One region of the Dichotomicrobium thermohalophilum genome, then DNA from elsewhere that is predicted to be linked to it. Evidence: predicted binding sites of a transcription regulator. Region 1 holds the regulator's gene; each other region holds the start of a gene.
The links. Region 1 encodes LexA, which represses DNA repair genes until DNA is damaged. Its sites were predicted from a motif close to TGTTCNNNNTGTGTTCNG; they were not measured.

Region 1 (2,198 bases):
GCTTACCAGCCTGGGGAGCAAGCCGGATGTGCTCATTGACCGGGACGGCCAGGTCATTGCCGTACGCGGAGCGGATGGGCGACTCGCCGCAATCCCGGGCCGTGCGGGGAGCTACAGCCTGGAGAAATGGCTGGCCGCCGACGGCGACCAGCGCGAGCCGGAGGCAGCGCGCGCCCCAGAGGTGTTCCACTGCGACGAGCGTGGTTGTGTTGTGGACCTCCGCGGCACGCGGCTTTCGGTGGCAAAGCACGCCGCGGCGCTGGCGCAGGACTGCAAGCTCGCTGACATCGTGGTCACAAGTCTGGAGATGCGTACCCCTTGTCCTGCGCCTGATGTCGTTGTCACCCACGCGCAGCTGCAAGCGCGGGGTGCTCATGCGATATATATCGAAGGGAGTGAAGGCGAGCGCCGGTTCCGCGTCGTCACGGCAGCTGAATGGCGTGGGGTCCGACCGTGGACCGGGCGGCGATAGGACGCCCTCAATATTGGCGGATCAGCGCGATCAGCTTGCCCTGAATCTCTACCCGATCCGGGCCGAAAATGCGTGTTTCGTAGGCCGGGTTGGCGGCTTCGAGCGCGACCGAATTGCCTTTTCTGCGCAAACGCTTGAGTGTGGCTTCCTCGCGGTCGATGAGCGCCACGACGATGTCGCCACTCTCGGCCGTCTGGGTCTGCTGGATCAGCACGATGTCGCCGTCGAGAATGCCGGCGTCGATCATCGAATCACCGCGGACTTCCAGGGCGAAATGATCGCCGCGCGAAAGCATCTCCGGGGCGACCTGAATGCTGTGGCTCTGGTTCTGGATCGCCGAGACGGGCACGCCCGCCGCGATCCGTCCCATCACGGGCACGGAAACGGGCGCGTCATCCTTTTCGACCAGCGCCGGCTTGCGCACCTGTCCGCCCTCGATGACGCCCAAGCCGCGCGATCGCGCCTTTCGCGCCGCCTGACCTTCTGAGCGCGGCATCTCGGTCACGGTCTCGTTCGGTAGCCTGAGGATCTCCAGCGCCCGCGCCCGGTGGGGCAGGCGCCGAATGAAACCCCGTTCCTCAAGCGCGGAGATCAGTCGATGGATGCCGGATTTCGACCGCAGCGCCAAGGCTTCCTTCATTTCATCGAAGGACGGCGGCACCCCGCTTTCCTGGATGCGGTCATTGATGAAGAAGAGGAGTTGTTTTTGTTTTTCGGTCAACATCCGGCAGATCCCGCAGAAATGTACAAATCAGGAACACCTATACCTGTTCCTGTTGTGTTCTGCAAGTGCAGGGACGGGTGTGTTCAGAAGTCAAGCGGGAGAATATCGACCTTGTCACCGGGCCGCGCCGCGGGCGCGTGCGGCTCCCGGACGATGAGGCAGTCGGCGCTCGCAAGGGCGGCCACCAGCGCGCTGTCCTGGGAAGGCAGGGCGGCGACCTTGAGCGCGCCGGTATCGGGGTCGATGCGCATGCGCGCGCGCATATAGTGTTTGCGTGGCCCGTTGCCCTCCAACGCGCGGTCGAGCGTTGCCTGGCGCATGCGCTCGGGACCGGTATCGGCACCGAGCAGCGCGTCGATCAGCGGGAAGGCGAAGACGCGCGTGCAGACCATGGCCGAGACGGGATTGCCCGGCAGTCCGATCACGCGGGTTTCACCCCGTGTGCCGAACATCAGCGGCTTGCCGGGGCGCATGGCGATGCGCCAGAAGTCGATCTCGAAGCCGGCATCCATCAGCGCTTCCCGCACCAGATCATGCTCGCCGACCGAGGCGCCGCCGATCGTCAGCAGCAAGTCGGTGTCCGCCGCCTCTGCCAAGTGCGCATCAAGGCTCTCGCGCGTGTCTTCGGCGATGCCCAGGCGCTTGGGGGCCGCGCCTGCGGCCTCCAGCATCGCGCTCAAGCCTGTCGGAACCGAGGAGATGATCTGGTCAGGGCGCGGTGTTTCGCCGGGCGGCACCAGCTCGTCCCCGGTCGCAAGGATGGCGACGCGCGGCTTGCGGCGGACGGGCAGGCGCGCATGATTGGCCGCGGCGGCGAGCAGCACGTCGCGCGCGTTGAGCCGCTTGCCGGCGGGCAGCAGCCGCTCGCCCTCGGCGAAATCCTGGCCGCGCGGGCGGACGGCTGCGCCTTTGTCTGCGCCCTCGTTGACCGTGACCGTTTCGGCTTCGAGCGTCGCGTTCTCCTGCATCAGAACCGTGTCGGCGCCTTCGGGGACGGGCCCG
Region 2 (2,198 bases), on a different contig from region 1:
GCATCGGGCTTGCGTGCTCGGCCGACTGCCGCACCGTATCGCCCTTCCTACAACCGTTACCCCGGAACCGTCGCCCAGGGGTCGGCGTTCCCATCGTCACAGGCATTTCTCCGGAGAGGCCGTTGGGCCTGGTCGGGGAGTCGATGAAGGGAGTAGCGCGATGAGAGGCCTGGAAGGAAAGGTCTGCCTCGTGACGGGCGGCGGACTCGGGATCGGCGCGGCCACCTGCCAGCGTCTGGCCGAGGAAGGCGCGAAGGTTGCCGTCACAGACCTCCGCGACCAGGACGGACAGAAGGTCGCACAGGAGATCGAGACTAACGGTGGCGAGGCGCGGTTCTGGCATCTCGACGTCACCGACGAGAATGAGGTGGACCGGGTGTTCTCGGAGGTCAAGGACCACTGGGGGCGCTTCGACGTACTGGTCAACAATGCCGGCATCGCCGGCGCGGACAAGCCGACCCACGACGTCGCGGCCGAAGAGTGGGACAAGGTCATGGCCGTTAACGTCAGCGGTGTCTTCTACTGCACCAAGCATGCCATCCCGCTCATGCGCGAAGCCGGCGGTGGCAGCATCATCAACCTGTCCTCGATCTACGGCATCATCGGCGCGCCGGACATTCCGCCCTATCACGCCTCCAAGGGCGCGGTGCGCGAGATGACCAAGACGGACGCCGTGCTCTACGCGAAGGAGAAGATTCGCGTGAATTCGGTCCATCCGGGCTTCATCTGGACGCCGCTGGTGGAGGATTTGGCGAAAAGATCGGGGCAAAGCGTCGAGGAGTTCCGGGCCGCCCTCGACAAGCGCCACCCGATCGGCCACGTCGGCAAACCCGAAGACATCGCAGCCGGCATCGCCTATCTCGCCTCCGATGACGCAGGCTTCGTCACGGGCGCAGAGCTTGTCATAGACGGTGGCTACATCGCGCAGTAACGCCGCGGAGTGCATTCCTTCGCTGCCCCATAGTCGAAATCAGCCTGAGACACTGCGACACTGAGGAGCGCTTGATAAGCGGTCCAAGTTTGGGTAGAACAAAAAGAGAACATGGGCACATCGCCTGAACGGATTGTTTTACCTGCATGAGCCGATCAACCCCCGCGCACGAGGCGCAAAACACGCGCGACGCCGCGCCCCGCAGCGACCGCGCCCGGCTGCTCGATGAGCTGCGCCGGGAGGTGGGCGCGCTCGAAGCCGCGCCGGAGGCGAACACCGGCGAGACCGCGGCCGCGCCGTGGCATTTCGATCTCACTGAGGTGGACGCCGCCCTGCCTGAGCGCCAACTGCCCCGCGGCGCGCTGCATGAGATCACCGCGGACGCTTACCCGGACATGATGGCGGCGGTCGGCTTCTGCCTTGGCCTTCTAAAGCTGCTGCCGCCGGCCCCCCGCACCGCCGCGCGCACGGTCCTGTGGAGCCGCAGCCGCTTCGCCCGGCGCGAGTTCGGCGCGCTCTACGGCCACGGCCTGCGCAGCTTCGGCCTCGACCCTGCGAGCCTTTTGTTCGTCGATGCGGACAAGGCGCAGGACGTGCTCTGGACGATGGAAGAAGGCGCGCGCGCCGGCTGCCTGCTGGCCGTTGTGGGCGAGACCAGCGCGCCGGATTTCAAGCAGACCCAGCGCCTCAGCCGCGCCGCCGCACTCACCCAGACCCCGGTCCTTCTGCTGATCCCGCCGGACAGCGCCCGGCCGAGCACTGCCGCCACACGCTGGCGCATCGCTCGCGCCCCCGGCCCGCCGGATGCTTACGACGCCCGCGCGCCCGGTCCTGCACGCTGGCACACGATGCTCACCCGCTGCCGGGGCGGGTGCCCGAAGGACTGGTTCATGGAGTGGAATGATGAGGCGCATCGTTTCGATCTGGCTGCCGGAGTTTCCGATCGATCGCCTGAGACGCGACGACTGCCGCAAGCCCCAGAGCGAACGGCTGAGCGGTCTTCATGACGGTGCGCCCTTTGCTCTGACCGCGAAGGACGGCCAGCGCCTCGTCGTCGCGGCGGCAAACCGTCCGGCGGTGGAGGCCGGCATCACGCCCGGCATGGGCGTGGCCGATGCACTCGCCATGCTGCCCGCGCTGGGCACGCATACGGCCCAGCCGGAGCGCGACCGCCGCGCCCTGCACGATCTGGCGCGCTGGTGCGTGCGCTATACGCCCTGGGCCAATGTCGACGGCGCGGACGGGCTGTGGCTCGACATCACCGGCA
Region 3 (2,198 bases), 470 kb from region 1:
CGATGTAATGGCCGGTCGCCATCGCGTCAGCGCCCAGTTCCTTCGCCCTGCCCAGCAAGTCGTTGAACTTCACCGACTGGTTGCACTGGACGCAGGGAATCGGCGTCTCACCGGCCACATAGCTGTCGGCGAAATTCTGGATCACCGCGTCGCGGAAGCGCCGCTCATAGTCCAGGACGTAATGCGGGATGCCGATCGCCGCTGCCACGCGGCGAGCGTCGTGAATGTCCTGCCCGGCACAGCAGCTGCCCTTGCGCGCGGTCGCTTCGCCGTGATCATAGAGCTGCAGTGTGATGCCGATCACGTCATAGCCCTCACGCGCGAGCATCGCCGCGACGACCGATGAATCGACGCCGCCGGACATGGCCACGACCACGCGTGTTTGCTCCGGCGGGCCGGGCAAATACAAGCTGTTGAGGCCGCTCGCCTCGGCAGGCCGTGCGGTTGTGATCGTGCTGGACTGTGCCATGCGTCGCCTGGCTATGACCGCTATGGAACGAGATTTTCCGCAAATATACTGAGGGTTGGGGTCCCCTGCAACCGGCGCTGCCAAAGCCTTCGCAAAGCGAAAGCGAAACAAATTTTCGTGAATTCCCGTATAAGTTGTGAAATAATATAAAACACCTAAAGATTGTCCTATTCTGGGAACTTACTTGGCCTCGCTGAGTAAAAGAAAATTAAGCCGAACCCGATACCGTTCCTACCGTCGCGTTCGATTGTACCGGGTTCAAATACACGATGAGTGAGCATTTCACGTCGCGTGCAAGATATGTGATTGGCCCCGATGGTAGCCCGCTGACCATCGCCGACCTCCCACCCGCCAACACGCGCCGCTGGGTCATCCGACGCAAGGCCGAAGTGGTCGCTGCTGTGCGCGGGGGGCTTTTGAGCCTCAGCGAAGCCTGCGATCGCTACCGTCTCACCATCGACGAGTTCCTGAGCTGGCAGCGCTCCATAGAGAAACATGGCCTGCCAGGTCTGCGCGCCACGCGCGTTCAGGAATACCGCGGCTAGGGCGCGCCCGGGCGCCCTTCCCTCCGTTCCGGCTTTCTGGTACAAATAGAGAACAAAACGATAACCCGGCGCCCCGCTTAGATTGCGGTGTTGCCGCTTTGATGCACCGGAACGCAGAATGAGTCTTCCGCTCGCTCCGATTTCCCGGCAGGTCTGGGAGCAGAAATACCGTTTCGCGCCGAGCCCGCGCGAGACGGAGACCGGCGTCGAGGACATGTGGCATCGCGTGGCCAAGGCGGCGGCCAGCGTCGAGAAGCCCGATGATCGCGGGCTGTGGCAGGCCCGCTTCCTCGACGCCATGTCGGACTTCCAGTTCATCCCCGCCGGCCGCATCCTCGCGGGCGCTGGCACCGGCCGGGCGGTGACCCTGTTCAACTGCTTCGTCATGGGCGAGATCGAGGATGACATGGCCTCGATCTTCGACAACGTGAAGGAAGCCGCGCTGACCATGCAGCAGGGCGGCGGTATCGGCCATGACTTCTCGACGCTGCGGCCCAAAGGCGCGCCGGTGAAGGGCGTAGGCGCCGACGCCTCCGGACCGGTGAGCTTCATGAATGTCTGGGACGCCATGTGCCGGACCATCAAGTCCGCCGGCTCGCGGCGCGGCGCGATGATGGGCACGCTGTCCTGCGATCACCCGGACATCGAGGCCTTCATCGACGCCAAGGCCGATCCCGACAAGTTGCGGATGTTCAACCTCTCGGTGCTGGTCACCGACGCCTTTATGGACGCCGTCGCGGAGGATGCGGACTGGCCTCTGTGTTTCGGCGGCGTGCACTACAGGACCGTGCCTGCCCGCGCGCTGTGGGACAAGATCATGCACTCGGCCTATGACTACGCGGAGCCGGGCGTAATCTTCATCGACCGTGTAAACCAGCGCAACAAGCTGGCCTATTGCGAGGCAATCCACGCGACGAACCCGTGCGGCGAGCAGCCCCTGCCACCCTATGGCGCCTGCCTGCTCGGCTCGGTGAACCTGGCGACGCTCGTCGATCGGCCGTTTACCGACAAGGCCGCCCTCAACGAGGATCGCCTGGCGGAATTGGCCCGGACGGCCGTGCGCCTGCTGGACAATGTCATCGACATTTCGGGCTATCCGCTCAAGGCCCAGGCCGAGGAAGCGAAGGCCAAGCGCCGGCTCGGGATCGGCGTAACCGGGCTTGCGGATGCGCTTATCCTCTGCG
Region 4 (2,198 bases), 220 kb from region 1:
CGCTGGCCGGCGTGCTTCAGAGCCTGTTGCGCCGGCCTGACCTGATCCCGCGCTATGCCAAGGAGAGCCGGCGGATCGCCGCGACGCGTTTTGACATCGACGGGGTCGTCGCCGCGCAACTTCAGGCGCTTGGCCTGTGAGAGGATTACATGACCGCGATTTCCTTGCCGCCGCAAGCATTGGATGTGCTGAATTTCTGGTTCGAGGAGCTGACGCCCGAGCAGTGGTGGCGCGACCAGACGCTGGATAAGCAGATCACTGCGCGTTTTCTCGATCTCTATCACAGATTGCGCCGCAAGGTTCCCGAAGAGTGGCGGGAGACGCCGCGCGGCGTTCTCGCGGCGGTGCTGGTTCTCGACCAGTTTCCGCGTAACATGTTTCGGGGAACGGCGGCGGCCTTCGCCACCGACGCCAAGGCGCGGCTGCTGGCTCACGAGGCGATACAGCACGAATTCGATGCGGAGTTAAACGTGGACGAACGGCTGTTTCTCTACCTGCCGTTCGAGCACAGCGAGAGCCCGGCGGATCAGGCGCGGGCGCTCGGCCTCATCAGCGCGCTTGGCAATGCGCAGTACACGGAGTTTGCGCGTCAGCATAAGAAGGTGATCGACCGCTTCGGCCGCTTTCCGCAGCGCAACGCTGCCCTCGTACGGATGTCGACGCTGGAAGAAGACGCCTTCCTGGAAGCGCGCGAGACGCAGTGGTAGCGATCAGAACGGGATTTCGTCGTCGAGGTCCTGATCGAAGTTTTCGGCCGGCTGTCCGCCGCCGCGCGATCCGCCAGACGGACCCCGGTCATAACCTGACTGGCCGCCTTCATTCATGCCCATGCCCTGACCGGCCCCCATGCCGCCGTTGCGACCGTCAAGCATGGTCAGCGTCGCATTGAACCCCTGGAGAACGACTTCGGTCGTGTAGCGGTCGTTGCCCTCGCGGTCCTGCCATTTCCGGGTCTGGAGCTGGCCTTCGAGATAGATCTTCGAGCCCTTGCGCAAGTACTGCTCCGCGATCTTGCAAAGGCCCTCGCTGAAGATCACGACATTGTGCCACTCGGTCTTTTCGCGGCGCTCGCCGGTGTTCCGGTCGCGCCAACTCTCCGAGGTCGCAACGCGCAGATTTGCAACCGGACGGCCGTCCTGCGTGTGGCGGATTTCCGGGTCGGCGCCGAGATTGCCGACCAGAATGACTTTATTGACGGAACCGGCCATCGCTTGTCCTTTCTCATGCCTTTCGCGCCGCGCCTTCGCGGCCACACTCGCTCATGAGACTAACCGCCCGTCGCCGCTGCCAGCTACCGGCGGCCATCATTTTCCACACCGGCGCGATGCTGAGCGTGTCCGTTCGCGTAAATGTTCCGGTTACGTTCTCACTTTCATCACGTAGTGTCAATGTCCCTGCGCCGGATCGGAACAAGTTTACGGATTTCACAAAATGTTGAACACGTCCGGCGGCGCCTGCGCACCGTATTCCTGCAGAGCTGCCAGAGGCGAAGTTCATGTACGACTATCTTGCCGATCATCAGCGCGAGCCTATCGCTTCGCGCCAGCCACATGCGCCTTCGGCGCAGCTTCTCGGGTTGGCGACGGCGGTGCCAGCGCAGTGTCTCGACCAGCGGACGGTAATCGAGAATGCGCGGCGCATCTTCGGCGGACGCACCAACCTGTTCGGGACGCTGGAGAGCGTCTACACAAACGCGCAGATCGACACCCGCTATGCCTGCCAGCCGCTTGACTGGTTCAACGCGCCGGCGGGCATTGCCGACAAGACGCGGTCTTACGAGACGCATGCCACCGGGCTGGCGCAGCATGCAGCGGACCGTGCGCTGGCCGATGCTTCACTGGCGGCCGGTGATATTGATGCGATTGTCTTCGTCAGCTCGACGGGGATCGCTACGCCCTCGATCGAGGCGCGGCTGATGAACATCATGCCGTTTCGTCCGGATGTACAACGGCTGCCGGTGTTCGGGCTGGGGTGTGCCGGCGGTGTCTCGGGCATGACGCGTGCGGCGCAGATGGCGGTGGCTCAGCCGGGGGCGCGCGTGCTGCTGATTGTCGTCGAGCTTTGCACGCTTGCCTTTCGCTATGACAGGCTCACGAAAAGCAACCTCGTGGCGACCGCGCTGTTCGGTGACGGCGCGGCGGCTGCTGTGCTTTCGAGCGAGGGCGGGGGTGAGGCGCCGCTCGGGGCGCTGGGCGCAG

Region 2: a site for LexA is predicted at 1,026-1,043, ahead of BXY53_RS14190 (ImuA family protein). Genes of this name have one in related genera too.
Region 3: a site for LexA is predicted at 1,052-1,069, ahead of BXY53_RS09945 (adenosylcobalamin-dependent ribonucleoside-diphosphate reductase). Genes of this name have one in related genera too.
Region 4: a site for LexA is predicted at 1,351-1,368, ahead of BXY53_RS08715 (single-stranded DNA-binding protein). Genes of this name have one in related genera too.

The regions. Positions count from the first base shown of each region.
Region 1 covers NZ_QXDF01000001.1:1,658,816-1,661,013, forward strand. Annotated here, with positions in the region: gene BXY53_RS07600 (ComEC/Rec2 family competence protein) at 1-472, shown strand, start outside; gene lexA (transcriptional repressor LexA) at 480-1,196, opposite strand; gene BXY53_RS07610 (molybdopterin molybdotransferase MoeA) at 1,280-2,198, opposite strand, start outside.
Region 2 covers NZ_QXDF01000004.1:77,352-79,549, forward strand. Annotated here, with positions in the region: gene BXY53_RS12990 (SDR family NAD(P)-dependent oxidoreductase) at 161-931, shown strand; gene BXY53_RS14190 (ImuA family protein) at 1,078-1,938, shown strand; gene BXY53_RS13000 (Y-family DNA polymerase) at 1,835-2,198, shown strand, end outside.
Region 3 covers NZ_QXDF01000001.1:2,127,543-2,129,740, forward strand. Annotated here, with positions in the region: gene mnmA (tRNA 2-thiouridine(34) synthase MnmA) at 1-469, opposite strand, end outside; gene sciP (CtrA inhibitor SciP) at 739-1,014, shown strand; gene BXY53_RS09945 (adenosylcobalamin-dependent ribonucleoside-diphosphate reductase) at 1,133-2,198, shown strand, end outside.
Region 4 covers NZ_QXDF01000001.1:1,877,258-1,879,455, reverse strand. Annotated here, with positions in the region: gene BXY53_RS08725 (glycosyltransferase) at 1-140, shown strand, start outside; gene BXY53_RS08720 (DUF924 family protein) at 150-707, shown strand; gene BXY53_RS08715 (single-stranded DNA-binding protein) at 711-1,208, opposite strand; gene BXY53_RS08710 (type III polyketide synthase) at 1,496-2,198, shown strand, end outside.